3 regions of the Streptomyces sp. V2I9 genome follow, and region 1 is predicted to be linked to each of the others. Evidence: riboswitches for the same ligand, from Rfam matches in the RefSeq annotation. Region 1 holds a riboswitch; each other region holds the start of a gene.
The links. A riboswitch is a leader RNA that binds a small molecule or an ion and turns the genes downstream of it on or off. The one in region 1 is predicted to bind cobalamin.
Positions count from the first base shown of each region.

Region 1 (7,115 bases):
GCCGCTGGACCGGCGGGCGCTGGAGCGAGGGGTGCGGCTGCGCAGCATCTACCAGGACAGCTTCCGCAACGACCCGCCGACGCTGCGCTATGTGAACCGGCTGGGGGCGCTCGGCGCGGAGAGCCGTACGCTGCCGACGCTGCCGCTGATCATGGTGGTGGTCGACGGTGAGGTCGCGCTGGTGCCGCTGGACCCCGACGACGGGCGGGCGGGCGCACTGGAGTTGCGCAGCAAGGGGGCCGTGGCGGTGGCCCGGATGCTGTTCGAGCAGTTGTGGGCGACCGCCAGCCCGTTCAGCTCCCCTCCCGCCCGCGACGGCAACGGACTGACGCCCCAGGAGGACGAGTTGCTGTCCGTGCTGGCGAAGGGGCACACGGACGCGACCGCCGCACGCCGCCTGGGGGTGTCCCTGCGCACCGTGCGCCGGATGAACGCGGAGCTGACGGCCCGGATGCAGGCCCGCAGCAGATTCCAGGCGGGCGCCGAGGCGGCCCGCCGGGGCTGGGTCTGACCGGCGGCGGGAGGAGGTCTCCCCGGCCGAAGGCGGTGCCGCCGCTCGCCGGCCGGCCCGCCCGGACAGCCGCCCCTTCCACGCCGGACACCCCCCGGGTGAACCGACGCGCCGCGCTGCCCGTGCCTGAGGTGAACCGACTCGCCGCCCTGCCCGTGCCCCGTTGCGAAACATCACCGTAGCCGGACCGCAATGCGGACAGGGGGTGACGCTGGCCGGACGCGTCCCATAGATTTCCTGCCCACGCAACCGGTGATCAGCGAGGGGACGGAGTCACCCACATGGCGGAAGCGCCCACATCAGCACCATCTTCCCCACAGGTACCGGGGAAGCGGGGCATCTCCCCGAAGTCCGTGGTCGTCTGGAGTCTGGTCGCTCTGGCCGGCGCCGTCGGCTGGGCCACCCTCGCGCTCTCACGGGGCGAGGAGGTCTCCGCCGCCTGGATGCTGGCGGCGGCCCTCGGTTCGTACGCCATCGCGTACCGCTTCTACTCCCGGTTCATCGCCAACCGGGTCCTGAAGGCCGACAAGAACCGCGCGACCCCCGCCGAACGGCTGGACAACGGCGTCGACTTCCATCCCACCGACCGCCGCGTCCTGTTCGGCCACCACTTCGCCGCCATCGCCGGGGCGGGGCCGCTGGTCGGCCCGGTGCTCGCCGCGCAGATGGGCTATCTGCCCGGCACGATCTGGCTCGTCGTCGGCGTCATCTTCGCCGGGGCCGTCCAGGACATGGTGACGCTCTTCTTCTCCACCCGCCGCAACGGCCGTTCGCTCGGTCAGATGGCGCGCGACGAGATAGGGCCGGTCGGCGGGATCGCCGCCCTGGTCGCGGTCTTCATCATCATGATCATCCTGCTCGCGGTCCTCGCGCTGGTCATCGTGAACGCGCTCGCGCACTCGCCGTGGGGCGTCTTCTCCATCGGCATGACGATCCCGATCGCCCTCTTCATGGGCGTCTACCTGCGCATCCTGCGGCCCGGCAAGGTCAGCGAGGTCTCCCTCATCGGCGTCGCGCTGCTGCTCCTCGCGATCGTCTCGGGCGGCTGGGTCGCCGAGTCGTCGTGGGCGGACTTCTTCACGCTGGAGCCGGGCACGCTGGTCATCTGGATGATCGTGTACGGGTTCCTCGCCTCCGTGCTCCCCGTCTGGCTGCTGCTGGCCCCGCGCGACTACCTCTCCACCTTCATGAAGGTCGGCACGATCGGGCTGCTGGCCCTGGGCGTGGTCGTCGCCCTGCCGACCCTGAAGATGCCCGCGGTCACCGACTTCGCCTCCAGCGGCTCGGGCCCGGTCTTCGCCGGTTCGATGTTCCCCTTCGTCTTCATCACCATCGCCTGCGGCGCGCTCTCCGGCTTCCACTCCCTGGTCTCCTCCGGCACCACGCCGAAGATGGTCCAGAAGGAGACGCAGATCCGGATGATCGGCTACGGCGCCATGCTGGTCGAGTCGTTCGTGGCGATCATGGCGATGATCGCCGCCTGCATCATCGACCCCGGTCTCTACTTCGCCATCAACGCGCCCGCCGGCGTGATCGGCGACAGCGTCCAGTCCGCCTCCCAGGCCGTGGCGAACTTCGGGTTCACGATCTCCCCGGACGCCCTGGCGCAGGCCGCCAAGGACGTCGAGGAGGCGAGCCTGCTCTCCCGGACCGGGGGCGCGCCGACGTTCGCGCTCGGCATGGCGGAGATCTTCTCCGCGGTGGTCGGCGGGACCGCGATGAAGGCGTTCTGGTACCACTTCGCCATCATGTTCGAGGCGCTCTTCATCCTCACCACCGTGGACGCCGGCACCCGGGTGGGGCGCTTCATGCTCCAGGACATGCTGGGCAACGTCTACAAGCCGTTCCGCGAGGTCAGCTGGAAGCCGGGGGTCTGGTTCGCCAGCGCCGTCGTGGTCGGCGGCTGGGGCTACTTCCTCTGGGTCGGCGTGCACGACCCGCTGGGCGGCATCAACCAGCTCTTCCCGCTCTTCGGCATCGCCAACCAGCTGCTGGCGGCCGTCGCGCTCGCCGTCTGCACCACCCTGCTCGTCAAGTCCGGCCGCCTGAAGTGGGCGTGGGTCACCGCGGTCCCGCTCGCCTGGGACGTGGCGGTCACGCTCACCGCGAGCTGGCAGAAGATCTTCTCCGACGACGTGAAGATCGGGTTCTTCGCCCAGCGTGACAAGTATCAGGCGGGCATCGACGCGGGCGAGGTGCTGCCCCCGGCGAAGACCATGGACGACATGCGGACCGTCGTCACCAACTCCACCGTCGACGGGGTGCTGAGCGCGCTCTTCGCGCTCCTCATCATCGTGGTGCTCGTGGACGCCGCGAGGGTCTGCTACCAGGCCATCCGCGATCCGGAGAGCGTCAAGCTCCACGAGACGCCGTTCGTCGAGTCCCGGCTCGTCGCCCCCGCCTCGCTCTTCGCGACCAAGGAGGAGAAGGCCGAACTGGCCGCCGCCGGTGTCGGCCCCGAGGGCGGCCTGCGCAAGGAGGCGGCGGGAACGGGGAGCCGGACATGACGGTCGCGGATGTACGACGGCTGGCCGGGCGGATCCGCTGGTACGTCCGCGAGGTGACCGGCGAGTCGGTCTACGACCGGTACGTGGCGCACGCCCGCGCACACGATCCGGACGCGCCCGTCCTGTCCCGCCGCGCCTTCGAGCGCGCACGCATGGACGCCCGCGAGGCGGACCCCCGCGAGGGCTTCCGCTGCTGCTGAGCCCGACGGCCGGTCACCAGGCCCTCGCTCACGGGCCGTCGCCCCTCCCCCGATGGGGCGGGCGGCGGCCCGGCGGCCTTTCAGTCGCCCGCCGGCCTTCCGGTCGCCCGGCGGTCCGCTGCCCGCCGGCCTTTCCACTGCCCGCCGGGCCCGGCCGTCCTTCCGGTGCCTTCCCGTCGTTCGCCTTCCCGGCACACGGAGCCCTCACCGTACGCAAGGATGTGCGCATGACCTCGCGTTCCCGGCGGCCCCGGTTCCGGCTCGTCCGCACCATCACCCCGGCGGCGCCGGCAGTGGCCCTGGCCGCCTCGGCGGGCTGCGGCACCGAGCCGCCGCCCGACGCGCGGGCGGCGGACCCGAGCGGTTCGGCCGTCCCGGCGCCCGACCGGGCGGAGCTGGAGGCGCGGGCGCGGGCCGCGCGGACCGTCCCGGAGCATGTGTGGGTGACCGAGGCCGACGGCTTCGCCCTGGCCCGCCGGTCGGTCGGGGTGCTCGGCGACGACGGGTTCGGCAGCGCCTACACCTCGCCGGACGGCGGCCGCATCCAGCTGTCGGTGGAGCGCCGCCCGCACGCCGTGGCCGACTGCACGGACGCCGCCGCCCACCCGGCCGGCCGGAAGCCCCCCGCGACCTGCGAGCGGGACGGCGGACAGTGGTACAGCGCCACGGAGTCGGGGCACGCGTACGCGCGCGAACAGGGCGGCCTCGTGGTGACGTTGAGCGGAACACGCCAGGAGGTGGACCGGGCGACGCTGCGGGCGGCGGCCCTGGCCGCCCACCGGGCCGACGACCGCGAACTCGACGAGGTCCTGCCGCCCGCCGGCCCGGACTCCGCCGAGCGGCCGGTCGAGCGCGGCGACCTGCCGCCGGTGGGGGACGGCGCCCCCGACAACGACGTGGGAACGAGTGGTTGATGAAGGTGACGGTCAGGGTGGCCGACCCCGCCGAACACGCCGTTCTCGGCGAGATCATCGCCGAGGCGTATCTGGGCGACGGCCTGCTGGACGGTCCGCGGGACCCGTACCTGCTGAAGCTGCGGGCGGTGGAGCAGCGGGCGGCCGAGGCGGAGGTCCTCGTCGCGGTGGCCCCGGAGGGGGCGGTGCTCGGCGGGGTGACGTACGTCCCGCCGGGTGCTCCGTGGTGCGACATCGCCGGTCCGGACGAGGCCGAGTTCCGGATGCTGGCGGTGGCCCGCGCGGGGCGCGGGCGGGGCGCGGGCGAGGCGCTGGTGCGGGCCTGCATCGAGCGGGCCCGGTCCGCCGACGGGGTCCGGGCGCTGGTGCTGTCGACGCAGCCGGCCATGTTCCCGGCCCGGAGGATCTACCGCCGGCTGGGCTTTCTGCGGACCCCCGAGCGGGACTGGGAGCCGGTGCCGGGCCTACGGCTCATGACGTTCCGGCTGGACCTGGAGGCGTCTTCCTAGGCGCGAAGGACATCGCCGCGACACAACATGTGGGGGCCACATCATCCGGCTGCCCCCACATGTATGCTCGACCTCGCTGTCGCCGCAGGGGAATCCGGTGCGAATCCGGAACTGTCCCGCAACGGTGTGATCAGTGCGCTTCTGCGCACCCGCAAGTCCGAAGACCTGTCGACAGCGCGTCCGGCTCGACCGAACCGGGCGCCAGACGTCCGGGCCTCGCGGATGGGCCGGTGGACGCCGTCAGCTGCGCTGCCCCGACCCCGGGTTTCGCGCTGCCCGGCTTCTCCGCCCTCCGCAGGCCCCTGCCGAGCGAGGGAAAGCCCTGTGACCATCGCGCCCGCCGATCCGGTTTCAGCCACCGAATCCGCAGTGCCCCCGGTGTCGGCCACGGCCGGGAACACCCCGAACGACGGACCCGGTACCGCGCTGCTGCGGACCCTGACCGATCTCACCGTCGATCTTCCCGACACCGACCCCGGCCGGGTCGCCGCCGCCGCGCTGCGCGGGCGCAACGCCCGCTCCGACGAGGCCGAGCTGCGCTCGCTGGCCACCGAGGCCGCCGCGGGGCTGATCTCCGAGGACCCGGCGTACTCCCGGCTCGCCGCCCGGCTGCTGACCCGTACGATCGCGGACGAGGCCGCGGGCCAGGGCGCGACGTCCTTCTCCGCCTCGGTCGTCGTCGGGCACCGCGAGGGCCTGATCGCGGACCGCACCGCCGCCTTCGTCGAGCTGCACGCGAAGGCGCTGGACGAGCTGGTCGAGCGGGCGCTGGCCGAGGGCGCGGACGACCGCTTCGGCTACTTCGGTCTCCGTACGCTGCACAGCCGCTATCTGCTGCGCCACCCGCACACCCGCCAGGTGATCGAGGTCCCGCAGCACTTCATGCTGCGGGTGGCGGCGGGCCTCGCCGAGGACGAGTCGGCGCGGGCGCTGGACGAGGTCGCCGCGCTCTACGGGCTGATGAGCAAGCTGGACTACCTCCCCTCCTCCCCCACGCTCTTCAACTCCGGCACCCGGCACCCGCAGATGTCCTCCTGCTATCTGCTGGACTCGCCCAAGGACGAGCTGGACTCGATCTACGACCGCTACCACCAGGTGGCACGGCTCTCGAAGCACGCGGGCGGCATCGGTCTGTCGTACTCCCGCATCCGCGCCAGGGGTTCGCTGATCCGGGGCACCAACGGGCACTCCAACGGCATCGTGCCGTTCCTCAAGACGCTGGACGCCTCGGTGGCCGCGGTGAACCAGGGGGGCCGGCGCAAGGGCGCCGCGGCCGTCTACCTGGAGACCTGGCACGCGGACATCGAGGAGTTCCTGGAGCTGCGCGACAACACCGGCGAGGACCAGCGGCGTACGCACAACCTGAACCTGGCGCACTGGATCCCGGACGAGTTCATGCGCCGGGTCGAGGCGGACACCGAGTGGTCGCTGTTCTCCCCGGCGGACGTGCCCGAGCTGGTCGATCTGTGGGGCGACGCGTTCGACGCCGCCTACCGGGCGGCCGAGGCCGCGGGGCTGGCCCGCAAGGCGATGCCGGCGCGTGAGCTGTACGGCCGGATGATGCGGACCCTCGCGCAGACCGGGCAGGGGTGGATGACGTTCAAGGACGCCTCCAACCGGACCGCGAACCAGACCGCCGAGCCGGGCCGGGTCGTGCACTCCTCGAACCTGTGCACGGAGATCCTGGAGGTCACGAACGACGGCGAGACGGCCGTCTGCAACCTGGGCTCGGTCAACCTGGGCGCGTTCGTGGCGGACGGCTCGATCGACTGGGAGCGCCTGGACTCCACGGTCCGCACCGCCGTGACCTTCCTGGACCGGGTCGTCGACATCAACTTCTACCCGACCGAGCAGGCGGGGAACTCCAACTCCCGCTGGCGGCCGGTCGGTCTGGGCGCGATGGGCCTCCAGGACGTCTTCTTCCAGCTGCGCCTGCCCTTCGACTCCCCCGAGGCCCGCGCGCTCTCCACGAAGATCTCCGAGCGCATCATGCTCGCCGCGTACGAGGCGTCCTGCGACCTCGCGGAGCGGTCGGGCCCGTTGCCGGCCTGGGCCGAGACGCGGGCGGCGCGCGGGGTGCTGCACCCCGACCACTACGCCACCGAGCTGAACTGGCCGGAGCGCTGGGACGCCCTGCGCTCCCGGATCGCGAAGACCGGTATGCGCAACTCGCTGCTGCTGGCCATCGCGCCGACCGCGACGATCGCCTCGATCGCGGGCGTGTACGAGTGCATCGAGCCGCAGGTCTCCAACCTGTTCAAGCGCGAGACGCTCAGCGGTGAGTTCCTCCAGGTCAACGCCTACCTGGTGGACGAACTGAAGAAGCTCGGCGTGTGGGACGCCCGCACCCGCGAGGCGCTGCGCGAGGCCAGCGGCTCCGTGCAGGGCTTCGCGTGGATCCCCGAGGACGTGCGGGCGCTGTACCGCACGGCGTGGGAGATCCCGCAGCGCGGCCTGATCGACATGGCGGCGGC
Region 1 is NZ_JAUSZJ010000002.1:4,750,087-4,757,201, reverse strand. Features, by position in the region: gene QFZ71_RS21090 (LuxR C-terminal-related transcriptional regulator) at 1-511, shown strand, start outside; gene QFZ71_RS21085 (carbon starvation CstA family protein) at 793-3,018, shown strand; gene QFZ71_RS21080 (YbdD/YjiX family protein) at 3,015-3,218, shown strand; gene QFZ71_RS21075 (hypothetical protein) at 3,446-4,132, shown strand; gene QFZ71_RS21070 (GNAT family N-acetyltransferase) at 4,132-4,641, shown strand; cobalamin riboswitch at 4,693-4,829, shown strand; gene QFZ71_RS21065 (ribonucleoside-diphosphate reductase subunit alpha) at 4,966-7,115, shown strand, end outside.

Region 2 (7,115 bases), 4.6 Mb from region 1:
CGGCCACAATGTCGCCCTCGCCTTCCAACGTGCCTGATATACGGGGGCATTTCAGGACGGCGAGGGGTGTCCTCGCCGTTCCTTGATCGTTACTGTGTTGTGACCGTACCCATGAATGACGCGGCCTCGCCGTCCACGAACGACCTGCTCACCACCGTGCTCTTCGGACCGAACTTCCGTCAGGAACACGGATTCTGGCGTCGCCTGCTGACAACAGAACCGTTTCGTCGCCCCGGTGGCGGCACCCCCGACGAACGACTCGCTCTCTCCTACCACCGGCTGCGCATCCTCAACAACGCGCTGGACAGCGGTGCGCGGGTGGCCGCCGACCCGCGCGCGCTGTCCGCCCTGCATGAATGGCTCGGCCCGGTCGACCCCGCCCTGACGACCGTGGCGGGCATCCACTACAACCTCTTCCTCGGCAGCCTCCTCGACCACGACGCGGGCACCTCGCGCGACCTGTCCGACTTCCTCGCCCTGCGCCGCGTGGGCACCTTCCTCTGTACGGAGGTGGCGCACGGCAACGACGCGGCGGCGATCGAGACGACCGCGACGTACGACCGTGAACGCGACGGCTTCGTGCTCCACACCCCCCATGCCGGGGCGCAGAAGTTCATGCCCAACACCAGCCCCGCCGGAGGCCCCAAGTCCGGTGTGGTGGCGGCCCGTCTGCTCGCCGACGGCACCGACCACGGGGTCTTCCTCTTCCTCGCCCCGCTCACCGACGCCCACCGCGCCCTGCCGGGGGTGCGGGTGCGGCGGCTGCCCGCCCGGATGGGGTCCCCGGTCGACCACTGCCTGACCTCCTTCGACCGCTGCTTCGTCCCGCGCGGGGCGCTGCTCGCCGGGCAGCAGGGGCGGATCGGCGACGACGGCCGGTTCCGCAGTGACGTACCCAACCGCAGAAGGCGGTTCCTCGCCTCCATCGGGCGGGTCACCCCCGGCAAGCTCTCCATGAGCGCCTGCGCGGTCGGCTCCGCGCGGGTCACCCTGGCCATCGCCGTCCGGTACGCCGGACACCGGATGATCTCCGCGTCCCGCGCCGCCCGGCAGGTCCCGGTGTACGCGCACCGCACCCACCACGGGCCGCTGGCCGGGGCGATGGCCACCGTCTACGCGATGAGCCTGCTGCACCGCAGGGCCCTGGACCGCTGGGAGTCGGCCCCGGAGGCCGACCGGGACGAGGCGGAGCGCCTGGTCGCCGTCGCCAAGGGGTGGATCACCTGGCGGGCGCGTGACGTCATCGTCGAATGCCGTGAGCGCTGCGGCGCCCAGGGGCTGTTGGAGAACAACGGGATGACCGAGCTGTTCACCGGCATCGAGGGCGCCATCACCGCCGAGGGCGACAACCTCGCCGTGCACGCCAAGGCCGCCGCCGAGATGCTGTTCAGCGCCACCGAACGGGAGGCCGTCGAGGGCGACGGCCCCGGAGACCCGGGAGACCCCGCCTTCCTCGGCAGCCTGTTCGGGGCGGTGGAGGACCTCTGGTTCGCCCGTGCCCGCGCGCGGATGAGCGCCGCCCCGCCCGGCGACCCGCTCGGCCGCTGGAACGCCGCCTCCCCGGCCGCGCTGCGCGGTGTCGAGGCCCACGCCTACCGGCAGGCGGACGAGGCGTACGCCGAGGCCGCGGCCCGGCTGCCCGAGGGCGAGGCGCGCGAACGCCTCACCGAGCTGCGGCGGCTCTTCGCGCTCCGGTGGATCGACCGCAACAGCGGTGACCTGCTCGCCGCCGGACGGCTGACCGCCGATCAGGTCACCTCGCTCCCCGACGCGATGGAGGAGGCGGTCGCCGTGGTGGCCGAGCACACCCCCTCGCTGGTGGCGACCTTCGCGCTTCCCGAGCGCCTGATGTCGGACTGGCCCATCGCCGGCCCCCGCTACGCCGACGTCTACGACGACCCCGAGGGCCCCTGGCACCGGGGCCGCAGGGCCGGAGCCCGCAGCCGGGCGGGGGAGTTCCGCCGGCCCGTCTGCGGCAGCAGGAGGCGACCGCTGCGGGAGAAGGTCGCGGCGCTCGGTACCCGAGGGGTGCTGATGGCGTATTGGGGGACCGCGTCGGTGCTCGCCCGATGGTTCGAGAAGCCGCAGGTGAGCGCTGACGAATCGGTTCACCCGAAGGCGTAACCGGAATATCTTCATCCAGTTATTTCGGGCGGTGGGCCATCGCGTTCCCCACCCCCGGCAGCAAACCGCTCCACCCAACGAACGCCGACGAGAGGAATCACCATGACGACCATCCACCCCAAGATCACCGAGGTGCTGACCGGGACGTTCAAGGTGCCCGCCGCCGAGGTCCTGCCGGAGTCCACCATGGACAGCCTGGAGATGGACTCCCTCGCGGTCGCCGAGTTCGCCGTCATCATCAAGGAGACCCTGGGCGTCACCGCCGACTCCGAGAAGCTCTACAAGGACGCCACGCTGGCCGACATCACCGCGTACATCGACGCGGCCGTCGGCAGCATGGAGGCCGAAGCGACGGTGCCGGTGAGCAACACCCGATGAAGCGACCCGCCATCGCCGTCACCGGGCTGGGAATGATCACCCCGGTCGGCCACACCACCGACACCACCTGGGACGGAGTCCGCGCCGGCGTCTCGCCCGCCGCGACCGTTCCCGAACTCCGGGGCTGCGCGGTCGACTTCGCCTGCACGGTCTCCGGCATCGACCTCGACGACGCCGTCGGCGGCCGGACCGCCTTCCGGATGGGCCGGTACGTCAAGTTCGCCCTCCTGGCCGCCCGCGAGGCGGTCGCCGACGCCGGGCTCGACCCCGCGCAGTGGGACGGCGCCCGGGTCGCCGTCGTCGTCGGCACCAGCAGCGGAGGATCCGCCGGGCTCACCGAACAGGCCGTCGCGCTGGACCGGCGAGGCCCCGAGGCCACCTCTCCCTCGGGCATCCTGCTGACCATCCCGAGCATGCCCGCGGCCGAGATCGCCATCGACATGAAGGCCACCGGCCCCAGCCTCGCCCCCTGCACGGCCTGTTCGTCGGGGGTGACCGCGCTCTCGGTCGCACGGGACATGCTGACGCTCGGCCACTGCGACATCGCCATCGCCGGGGCCACCGAGTCGATCGTCTTCCCGGTCGCCATGACCGGCTTCGGCCGCTCCGGCGCGGCGGCACCGCGGGACGGCGACCCCGCCCGGCTCTGCCGCCCCTTCGCCGCCGACCGGGCCGGGCTCGTCATGGGCGAGGGCGCCGCCGTCATGGTCCTGGAACGGGCCGAGGACGCCCGGTCCAGAGGAGCCGCCCCTCGAGCGCTGATCGCCGGCACGGGCGCCACCACGGACGCCCACCACCCCACCAGCCCCCACCCTTCCGGGGCGGTCGCGCGGGAAGCCGTCGACGCGGCGCTGCGCGACGCGGGCTGGCAGGCCGGAGACGTCGACCACGTCAACGCGCACGGGACGTCGACCCCCCTCAACGACGCCACCGAAGCCGCGCTCATCAGCCGGGCCTACCCGCACCGGCCGCCCGTCACCGCCCCCAAGGGCGTCCTGGGCCACTGCATGGGAGCGGCCGGCGCCATCGAGGCGGGCCTGACGATTCTCACGCTCCAGCACGGGGTGATCCCGCCGATCGCGAACCTGGACGCCCCCGAGCCCGGATTCGACATCGACTGCGTCACCAAGGCCCCGCGCGTGACACCCGTACGGCGGGCCGTCAGCCATTCCTTCGGCTTCGGCGGCCAGAACGCGGTGATCGCCCTCCAGGCCGCCCCCTGACCTCGGGATTCCGTGCCGCTCGGACCGGGTGAACCACGGGTTCCGGCACCCCGGCGGAGCCCTCCACGGGCCGGTGCGGCGGGCCGATCCCACGCCGCACCGGCCCCGCGCACCGGCTGGTCGCACCGTCCCTGGTCCGGGCGAAGGCGCGTGATAGCTTGCCGGGGCCAGTCGAACCCCAGCGACGGGGTCAGGGAATCCGGTGCGAACCCGGAACTGACGCGCAGCGGTGAGGGGGACGGGCGGGGCCACGGCCACTGGAGCGCACCCGCGCTCCGGGAAGGCGTCCCGCCCGGACGAACCCGAGTCCGAAGACCTGCTGGCGCCCGCGCCCGTACCCGGGCGCGGGAACCGTACGACGGGCTCCGCGACAGGGCCCAGAGACACCGAGGTCCTTCGTGCTGCCCACAGCCACCTCCGCCCCGATACGTACCGCCGCCCTGTTCGCGGCGGGCCTGCTCACGCTGACCGCCTGCGGCGGCCAGGGACCCGGCAGGAGCGACGAGAGCGGCAGGACCGCCGGGTTCCCGCTCACGCTCGAGAACTGCGGACGCACCGTCACCGTGCAGGCCCCGCCCGAGCGGGCCGTCTCCGTCGACCAGGGTTCGACCGAGATCCTGCTCTCCCTCGGCCTCGCCGACCGGCTCGCCGGTACCGCCACCTGGAGCGACCCGGTGATGAAGGGGCTGGAGAAGGCCAACGCGGGCGTCGAGCGGATAGCGGAGAACCGGCCGTCCTCGGAGAAGGTCCTCGACAAGGAGCCCGACTTCCTCTCCGCCTCGTTCGCCTCGACCCTCGCCAAGGGCGGCGTCGCCCCGCGCGAACAGTTCGAGAAGCTGGGCGTCCCGACCTACATCTCGCCCGCCGACTGCGTCGGCAAGGACAACAGCGGCGGCGGCGACGGAGCCCGCACCGCACCCCTGACGATGGACAGCGTCTACACCGAAGTACGCGAACTGGCCCAGGTGTTCGACGTTCCCGAACGCGGCGACGCCCTGGTGAAGAAGCTCCGCACCCGCGTGGACGAGGCCACCGACGGCATCGACGCCTCCGGTACCTCCCTCCTCTACTGGTTCTCCGACTCCAAGGCCCCCTACCTCGCGGGCTGCTGCGGCGCGCCCGGCGTCATCACCAGGGAACTCGGGGCCAAGAACGTCTTCGACGACACCCGCGACGAATGGCCCCAGATCAACTGGGAGACCGTCGCCGACCGCAACCCCGACGTCCTGGTCATCGGCGACCTCAGCCGCACGACGCAGACCGCCGAGAGCGCCCGGAAGAAGATCGAGTTCCTGGAGTCCGACCCGGTCACGAAGACGATGGACGCCGTCAGGAACCGCCGCTACGTACTCCTCAGCGGCCAGGCCATGAACCCCACCATCCGGACCGTCGAGGGACTGGAGCGCGTCGCGGCCGGACTGCGCGACTTCGGGCTCGCGGAGTGAGCGCGGACAGCCGTGCGGCCGAAGAGCGGGCCGACGCGCCGCCCGCCGCCACCCACCCCGACGGCCCCGCACGGATCGGTGCTCCGCTCGCCGTGCTGCTCTGGGGAGGCGGCCTGCTCCTCCTCCTGGCCTCCGTCGCGGTCGCCGTCACCATCGGGCCCGCCCGGATCTCCGTCCCCGACGTCCGCTCCACCGTCGCCGCGCACCTCGGGCTCGGCGCGAGTGACCTCAGCCCGATCCGGGACGGCATCGTCTGGAACCTCCGCATGCCGCGCACCCTCCTCGCCGCCGTGTGCGGCGCCGGACTCGCGGTGTGCGGCACGGTGATGCAGTCGCTGCTGCGCAATCCGCTCGCCGACCCCTTCGTCCTCGGCGTCTCCTCCGGCGCCTCCACCGGGGCGGTCGTGGTGGTCGTCCTCGGGGTCGGCGGGGGAGCGGTGTCGCTGTCGGCCGGGGCGTTCACCGGGGCTCTCCTCTCCTTCGCCCTGGTGCTGTCGCTCAGCCACACCCTCGGCGGCTCCACCGACCGCGTCGTCCTCTCCGGCGTCGCCGCGATGCAGCTCTTCTCCGCCCTCACCTCCTTCGTCGTGATGACCTCCGCCGACGCCGAGCAGACCCGCGGGGTGCTGTTCTGGCTCCTCGGCTCGCTCAGCGGCGTCGGCTGGAGCGAGGTCGCCCTGTGCTCCGCCGTGCTCGCCGTCTGCCTGGTGATCTGCCTGGCCCACGCCCGCACGCTCGACGCCTTCGCCTTCGGGCAGGACGCCGCCGCCGCGCTCGGCGTGAACGTCGCCCGCACCCGGACCGTGCTGCTGTGCACCACCGCCCTGCTGACCGCCGCCCTGGTCAGCGCCGCCGGGGCGATCGGCTTCGTCGGCCTGGTCCTGCCGCACGCCGCCCGCGCCCTCACCGGCTCCGGGCACCGGCGACTCCTCCCGGTCACCGCGCTCGCCGGGGCGGTCTTCCTGGTCTGGGTCGACACCCTCGCCCGGACCGTCCTCGACCCGCAGGAGGTACCGGTCGGCGTCGTCACCGCGCTGATCGGCGTCCCCGCCTTCGTCCTCGTCCTGTACCGCACCCGGAGCACCTCATGAGCGCTTCCACGGGCCTGCGCGCCGAGCGCGTCGGCCGGGAGGCGGGCGGCCGGCTCATCCTCGACGGCGTCGCCATCACCCCGCCGCCCGGCTCCACCGTCGGGCTCCTCGGCCCCAACGGCTCCGGCAAGTCCACCCTGCTGCGGATCCTCGCGGGCCTCCTCGCCCCGGACACCGGTGTCGTCACCCTGGACGGCGACCCCCTCGCCGGTCTCGGCCGCCGCACCGTCGCCCGCCGGATCGCCGTCGTCGACCAGCACGCGGTCACCCACGTCGACCTCAGCGTCCTGGACGTCGTCCGCCTCGGCCGCATCCCGCACCGGCGCGCCTGGTCCGCCCCGGACCGCACCGACGAGGACGCCGTCGCCGACGCGCTGCGGCGCACCGGGCTCACGGATCGCGCCGGGCAGTCCTGGCACACCCTGTCCGGCGGCGAACGCCAGCGCGTCCAGATCGCCCGCGCCCTCGCCCAGCGGCCCCGCGAACTCCTCCTGGACGAGCCGACGAACCACCTCGACATCCAGCACCAGCTGGACCTGCTCACCCTGGTCGCCGACCTCCCCGTCACCAGCGTCGTCGCGCTGCACGACCTGAACCTGGCCGCGATGTTCTGCGACCGGATCACCGTGATGAAGGCCGGCCGGGTCGTCGCCGGAGGCACCCCGGCCGAGGTCATCACCGAGGGGCTCATCAGGGACGTCTACGGAGTGCGGGCGGTCGTCACCCCGGACGGTCCCGACGGCCGCCCCTCGGTACGTTTTCTGCCCCGCCGCTGATCGCGAACGACACCGGACAGCCCGCCGGGCGGACCCGTTGCGGGCCCGCCCGGCGGCCGAGGACATGGGAGCGGCCTG
Region 2 is NZ_JAUSZJ010000002.1:199,511-206,625, reverse strand. Features, by position in the region: gene QFZ71_RS00935 (beta-ketoacyl-[acyl-carrier-protein] synthase family protein) at 1-37, shown strand, start outside; gene QFZ71_RS00930 (acyl-CoA dehydrogenase) at 112-2,124, shown strand; gene QFZ71_RS00925 (acyl carrier protein) at 2,227-2,502, shown strand; gene QFZ71_RS00920 (beta-ketoacyl synthase) at 2,499-3,725, shown strand; cobalamin riboswitch at 3,877-4,064, shown strand; gene QFZ71_RS00915 (ABC transporter substrate-binding protein) at 4,124-5,170, shown strand; gene QFZ71_RS00910 (FecCD family ABC transporter permease) at 5,167-6,261, shown strand; gene QFZ71_RS00905 (ABC transporter ATP-binding protein) at 6,258-7,037, shown strand.
Region 2: linked by a shared signal. The riboswitch ahead of QFZ71_RS00915 (ABC transporter substrate-binding protein) and the one ahead of QFZ71_RS21065 (ribonucleoside-diphosphate reductase subunit alpha) in region 1 are both predicted to bind cobalamin.

Region 3 (7,115 bases), 3.6 Mb from region 1:
TCCAGGAACGGCTCCCCGCCCCGCACATCGGCCACCCCGTGGTGGATCTCGTACCCCTCCACCGGCTCGCCCAGCGCCGAACCGACCGGCCGCGCCAGCGTCTTGGCCCGGTCGAAGCGGACGCGTACGGGCAGCAGTCCGAGCCCGTCCACGACCCCCGCCCGCGACTCCACCTCGTCCTCGATCCGCTCGCCGAGCACCTGGAACCCGCCGCAGATCCCCAGCACCGGCCGGCCCTCCGCCGCCCGCCGCGCCAGCGCGTCCGCGAGGCCGCGCTCGCGCAGCCAGGCCAGCGCCTTCACCGTGCCGCGCGTCCCCGGCACGACCACCAGGTCCGCGTCGGCCAGCTCCTCCGCCCGGTCCACGAACCGCACGACGACGCCCGGTTCGGCGGCCAGCGCGTCCACGTCGGTGAAGTTCGACATCAGCGGCACCGCGCAGACCGCGACCCGCAGCACGTCCTCGCCGTGCGGGGGAGCCACGACCGACTCCCGCACCGCACCCCGCAGGGAGACCCGCAGGCCGTCCTCCTCGTCGATGCCGAGCCCGTGGGCGAAGGGGAGCACCCCGTACGTCCGCCGCCCGGTCAGCCCGTACAGCATGTCCAGGCCCGGCTCCAGCAGGGAGACGTCGCCCCGGAACTTGTTCACCAGGTAACCGGCGACCAGCGCCTGGTCCTCGGGGCTCAGCAGCGCCGTGGTCCCGAAGAACGAGGCGAAGACCCCGCCCCGGTCGATGTCCCCGACCACCAGCACGGGGAAGCCCGCGGCCCGCGCGATCCCCATGTTCACGATGTCGGTGCGCCGCAGGTTGATCTCCGCCGGCGAACCGGCCCCCTCGCAGATCACCGCGTCGTACGCCGACCGGAGCTGCTCCAGGCAGTCGGTGACCGTGCCGAGCAGCGCCTCCTGACGGCCCCCGTGGTATCCCCGCGCGCTCATCTCGCCGACCGGCCTGCCCATCAGGACCACCTGACTGGACCGGTCGCCGCCCGGCTTCAGCAGCACCGGGTTCATCAGGGCCGTCGGCTCCACCCGTGCCGCCTGCGCCTGCATCGCCTGGGCCCGGCCGATCTCCGCGCCCTCGCGGGTCACGAAGGAGTTCAGCGACATGTTCTGCGCCTTGAAGGGCGCGACCTTCACACCCTGGCGCACCAGCCAGCGGCAGATGCCCGCCGTGACGACGCTCTTGCCCGCATCGGACGTGGTCCCCGCGACCAGCAGCCCACCGCTCATGCCCGCTCCCGTTCCTGTACCGCGTCCCGTGCCGGACCGTCCACGCCCGTCCCCTCGGGGCGCCCCGTGCCCGTACCGCGGCGCGTCCCCGCGGCGCGTCCCGTTCCCGTGCCCCGACCGCTCACGTCCGTCCCCGCTTCCGCCCCGCGAGGAGGCATCCCGCCGCCAGCCGGCCCGCCACGCACACCCCGAGGGCCAGCAGACCCACCCGGCGCGACAGACGCACCGCGCGTTCGATGTCCGCGCCGCGCACGTCCCGCCCGGCCGCCCCGTTCAGCACCGGCCGGTGCTCGACGCGCCCCGCGTACGCCAGCGTGCCGCCGAGCCGTACGCCGAGCGCCCCGGCGAACGCGGCCTCCACCGGCCCCGCGTTCGGGCTCGGGTGGCGGTGCGCGTCGGCCCTCCAGGCGCGTACGGCGTCCAGGGGCCGCCCGCCGCCCACCACCGCCAGCGCGGCCGTCAGCCGGGCGCCCGGCCACCCCGCCACGTCGTCCAGCCGGGCCGAGGCCCAGCCGTAGCGGCGGTAGCGGGGCGACCGGTGGCCGACCATCGCGTCGAGGGTGTTCACCGCACGGAACCCGACGAGCCCCGGCACTCCGCCGATCGCGCCCCACACCAGCGCGCCCACGACGGCGTCCGAGGTGTTCTCCGCGACCGACTCGACGACGGCGCGGGCGATCCCCGGACCGTCCAGGGCGTGCGGATCGCGCCCGCACAGATGCGGCAGCCGCCGCCGGGCCGCCTCCAGGTCCCCGGCGGTCAGCGCATCCCCGATGGCACGGGCCTCCCGGCCCAGCGACGTACCGCCGACGACGGACCAGGCGGTGGCGGCGGTCAGCGCGACGGCGAGCGCGGGGCGGGTCCGGACGGCGCGCGCGGTCAGCGCGGCGGCCCCCACGGCGCCTCCGGCGCAGACGAGGGTGTGCAGTGCGCCCCGGCCCCGGTCGTCCCGCCACAGCAGGGACTCCACCCGTGCGGCGGCCCGGCCGAACCCGGCGACGGGGTGGCCCCGCCGTGGATCGCCCAGGAGGGCGTCGGCGATCAGCCCGGCCGTGGCGCCGTACGCGAAGACGCGATCGGCCCGCACGGGTCAGCCCGCCGCGGGGAGAGGCGTTCCGGCGGCTCGGCCCGGAGTCGGGGGCACGGAATGCGGCACACGGCGGCCGGGCATGGCGTAGTCCTCACTCAGGGTCCGCGCCCTGGTTCGACGTGACGGCGACGAGAGTCTCCTGGCTCCCGGATCCGCAGTTCCCCCGGCCTTCCAGCCCGCGTACCGCGAGCCGTGACGTCCGGTGTGGGGGAGTGCTCCCCGGTGACAGTGGCGGGACCGCGCCGGATTCGCACCGGCTTCCTCTGCTGTCGCCGTAAATGGCTCCGGCAGTCCACCACGCCCCGCGAACAGCCGTCAACTCGCTGTTGACCTGCGGGGCTCCACTGTGGGCAGACGCACATCGGGCCGGACACACAGGTGTGGGTCCGGCCCGATGGAGTGCCGATGCGGGGCGCCCGGGGGCGTACGCGTGACGGGTCAGGCGACGATCAGGTAGATCCCGTACGCGACCGCCGCCGCGCACGCCGCGAAGCAGGCGTAGGCGCTGGTGCGGGCCAGCGCGGCCGACCCGCCGGAGGCGCCGCCGGACGGGGCCGACAGCTTGGAGAGGGCGACGATGCCCAGGGTGAAGAGGCCGACCAGCGCGACGGTGACCACGAGGCTGACACCGAAGACGGAGGCGAGAGCTGCCCAGTCGATTTTCATGTGGATCCGTCCTTACACCGTGGCCGTCGGCCGGGCCGGGTCGTCGGGCGCCGATGCCGGGGCCGCGATGGTGGTCATGAGGCCGGCGGCCGGGACGCCGGCGGGCGGCGGCTGGACCGCGGCCATGGCGGTGGTGACGACGCCCCGGGGCTCGTCGTCGCCGTCCGAGTCGTTGACGTTGGTGTGGTCGACCGGCTGGCGGCGCGAGGCCAGCCAGATGGCGAAGGAGCCGCCGACGAGCAGGAGCGCGGTGACGGCGATGCCCCACGTGCCCTGCTTGGTCAGGAACTCGGCGGCGGCGCCGACCAGACCGGCGGCCGGCAGCGTCAGGCCCCAGGCGACGAACATCCGGGTGGCGGTGGACCAGCGGACCACGCCCCCCTTGCGGCCGAGGCCCGCGCCCATCACGGCACCCGAGCAGGACTGGGTGGTGGAGAGCGAGAAGCCGAGGTGCGAGGAGGCCAGGATGACGGTGGCCGCACTGGTCTGGGCCGCGAAGCCCTGCGGCGGCTTGAGGTCGGTCAGGCCCTTGCCCATGGTGCGGATGATGCGCCAGCCGCCGAGGTAGGTGCCGAGGGCGATGGCGACGCCGGCGGAGACGATGACCCACATCGGCGGGTTGGAGCCGGGAGCCAGGACACCGCTGGTGACCAGGGCGAGGGTGATGATGCCCATCGTCTTCTGGGCGTCGTTGGTGCCGTGGGCGAGCGAGACGAGCCCCGCGGAGGCGATCTGCCCGGCCCGGTAGCCCTTGGCGGTGGACTTCAGCTGGTTCGGGTCGGTGACGTTCCGGTTGATCCGGTACGTCAGCCGCGTGGCCAGCATCGCGGCGAAGCCGGCGACCAGGGGGGCGGCGATCGCCGGGAGCAGGACCTTGGTGACGACGGTGCCGCCGTTGATCGAGGACCAGCCGGCCGACATGACCGCGGCGCCGATCAGACCGCCGAACAGGGCGTGGGAGGAACTGGAGGGGAGGCCGACCAGCCAGGTCAGCAGATTCCACAGGATGGCGCCGACGAGCGCCGCGAAGATGACCTCTGTTCTGAGGCCGTCCTCGTTGACGATCCCGCCGGAGATCGTCTTGGCGACCTCCACCGAGAGGAACGCGCCGATCAGGTTGAGAACGGCGGACATCGCCACCGCTGTCTTGGGTTTCAGTGCGCCGGTCGAGATGGTCGTCGCCATCGCGTTGGCGGTGTCGTGGAAACCGTTCGTGAAATCGAACACGAGAGCTGTTACGACCACAATCGCAAGCAGCAGCGTGATGTGTTCCATTTACCCAGGCAATCGTTCGACGTCAGTGGCTCGTAGAACGTAGGCAACCTGAGTGAACGGAAGATGAACTGGGCAGGGCGTTGCGGTGACCCCAAGTGGAGTGGGTCGCCTCCGGTTGTGTGCGGGAGAGGTCGTACGAGGTCCGTGGGGCGCGGCGTGGACCGCCCTTTGCCGCTTGATGGCGAACATTTTGAACGGCCGTTCGACCCCTGATGGAGATCCCCGTCACGTCCCCCCGTGACGTTCCGGTTACGCGTGTTCCCGCCTAGCCTCGCCCCATGACTCACCAGCACCCGGAATCCGTGGACCGCACGTGGCGGGACCTCGTCGGCACGGCGCGCCGCAGCGCCGCGGACGGCCTGGTCGTCGGCACGTCGGGCAATGTGTCCGCCCGCGTCGGTGACCTGATCCTGGTGACCCCCAGCGGAGTGCCCTACGACCGGCTCGGACCCGGCGACGCGGTCGGCGTCGATCCGGAGGGGCGCCAGGTCCTCGGGGAGCTGAAGCCGACCAGCGAACTCCCCCTCCACCTGGCGGTCTACCGCTCCACCGACGCCGCCGCCGTGGTGCACACCCACGCCGTGCACGCCACCGCCGTCTCCACCCTCGTCGCCGAGGTTCCGCTCGTCCACTACGCGGCGGCCATCCTCGGCGGGCCCGTCCGCACCGCCGCCTACGCCCGCTACGGCACCCCGGAACTGGCCGAGGCGATGCTCGAAGCCCTCCGGGACCGCACCGGCTGCCTGCTCGCCAACCACGGCACCGTCACCTACGGCGACACCCTCGACCAGGCGTACGACCGCACCGCCCAGCTGGAGTGGCTCTGCCGTCTCTGGCTCACCGCGAGCTCGCTCCCCGGCCGCACCCCGGCCCTGCTCGACGAGGGCCAGCTGGCCGAGGTGACGGAAGCGCTCAAGGGGTACGGCCAGAGCGGCTGACGTACGCCCGCCCCCGGACGGCCGCCGTCCACTGGCAGCCCGCCGCCCGCCCGACGACACTGAAGCGGTGCGCCCGGTAACCGCGACGGCAACGGCCGTCACCACAGTCCTCGGGGTCGGTGCGGCAGCGGTCGCGGCCGGCCGGTACGCGGGCGACGTCGCCCTCAGGCCGACGCCCGGCCGTCCTCTCCCCGCCGACCGCCGCCTCACCGTGCACGCCACGGCGGCCGGGCGGACCACCCTGACCCGCTCCTTCTCGGCGCTCCGGCCCGGCACCTACGGCCTCGCCGGGCCCGGCGTCCACGCGGTCGTCGGCCCCGTGGTCGAGGGAGCCTCCCGGGGCGCCGACACCGTCGTACGGAGGCTGGAGAGCGTCGGCCAGGGGCTCCTCGAACCCGGCGCGAAGGTCCGGCTCACCCCCGAGCTGTACGGCGGCGACCCGAGCACCGACCTCGGCCTGGACCACCAGGAGGTCGAGATCCCCGGCGAACTCGGGCCCCTGCCCGCCTGGTACGTCCCCGGCGGGCGCGACACCTGGGTGATCACCGTGCACGGCCTCGGCACGAGCCGCGCCCACCCCATGAACGTGATGGGCTTCCTGCACGGGCAGAGCCTCCCCGTGCTCGACCTCGCCTACCGGGGAGACCCCGGAGCCCCGCGCCCCGCCGACGGCGTCGGCCACTTCGGAGCCTCCGAGTGGCGCGACGTCGACGCCGCCATCCGCTTCGCCCTGCGGTACGGGGCCCGGAACGTGATCGTCCACGGCTGGTCCACCGGCGCCACCATGGCTCTGTACGCCGCCGTCGAGTCCCCGCTCCGCGACCGGATCAGCGGCATCGTCCTCGACTCCCCGGTACTGGACTGGCAGGCCACCCTGCGGGCCCTGGCCGCCGCCCGCGGCGTTCCGGCCGCGCTGCTGCCGCTCGCCGTGCGGGCCGCCCAGGGCCGGACCGGCCTGAACCCCGCCCCGGTGCTGGAGACCTCCGCCCCGGTCACCCTGGACACCCCGACCTTGATCTTCCACGGCCCCGACGACACGATCGCCCCCTGGGGGCCCTCCCGCGAACTCGCCGCCCGCCGGCCGGAGCTGGTCGCCCTCCACGCCGTACGGCAGGCTCCGCATGCGTCGATGTGGAACGCCGGCCCGGCCCGCTACGAGGAGACCCTGCGCCGCTTCCTCACCCCCCTGATGTGAGCCGATGGGGTGAACTCTCGCCCTTGTCGTCGCGCCGGGGGAACCTTTCACGTACCGGTGAAACGCCTTCCGTTTGGGCTTTCGGGCCGTCAGGGGCAAGACTGCTCCCGTGACGTCCCGTACTCCGCGCGACTCCAGGCTGCGACTTGTCCGCCCGCGACCCCTCGCCACCGCCCGCAAGGCGGTGACCACCCGGCGTACCAGGCCGGCGCCCCGGCCCCCCGAGGGGACCCCGCCCCGGGCGGAACTGGCCCGCCAGGCCAGGGCCGTCCTCGCCGACGCCGTACGCATCGCCCACTGGGCGGCCGGCACACCGGCGCCGGGCGCCACCGCCCCGCTCGCGGCCCACGCCCTCGAACGGGCGGCCACCGCCCTGGAGCTCTCCCCGGCCCGGGTCCGGGCGGGATGGGACCGGGCCCGGCTGGCCGGGCTGATCGAGCTGCACGGCGACACCGCCCGCCCCGGCTGGCGGCTGCGGGCCTGGGACCGGGACGACTCCGCCGTCCTGCGCGGCTGGGTGGCGCTCTTCGACGCCTGGTCGCTCGTCCACGCCGCCCCCGCCGGCATCGAGGCGGGCGCGGTCGCCGAAGCGGTCGAGGCCGTGCCCCAGGTGCTCTCGCTCCTCCAGCTCTCGGCGGGCCCCGTCACCGTCCCCGCCCTGCTGGACCTTCTCGGTCAGCGCGTCGCCGAACTCCAGGAGGAGCGCTGCGAAGTCC
Region 3 is NZ_JAUSZJ010000002.1:1,154,885-1,161,999, reverse strand. Features, by position in the region: gene QFZ71_RS05220 (cobyric acid synthase) at 1-1,235, opposite strand, end outside; gene QFZ71_RS05215 (cobalamin biosynthesis protein) at 1,357-2,322, opposite strand; cobalamin riboswitch at 2,458-2,590, opposite strand; gene QFZ71_RS05210 (hypothetical protein) at 2,764-2,991, opposite strand; gene QFZ71_RS05205 (inorganic phosphate transporter) at 3,004-4,266, opposite strand; gene QFZ71_RS05200 (class II aldolase/adducin family protein) at 4,545-5,204, shown strand; gene QFZ71_RS05195 (alpha/beta hydrolase) at 5,272-6,399, shown strand; gene QFZ71_RS05190 (hypothetical protein) at 6,584-7,115, shown strand, end outside.
Region 3: linked by a shared signal. The riboswitch ahead of QFZ71_RS05215 (cobalamin biosynthesis protein) and the one ahead of QFZ71_RS21065 (ribonucleoside-diphosphate reductase subunit alpha) in region 1 are both predicted to bind cobalamin.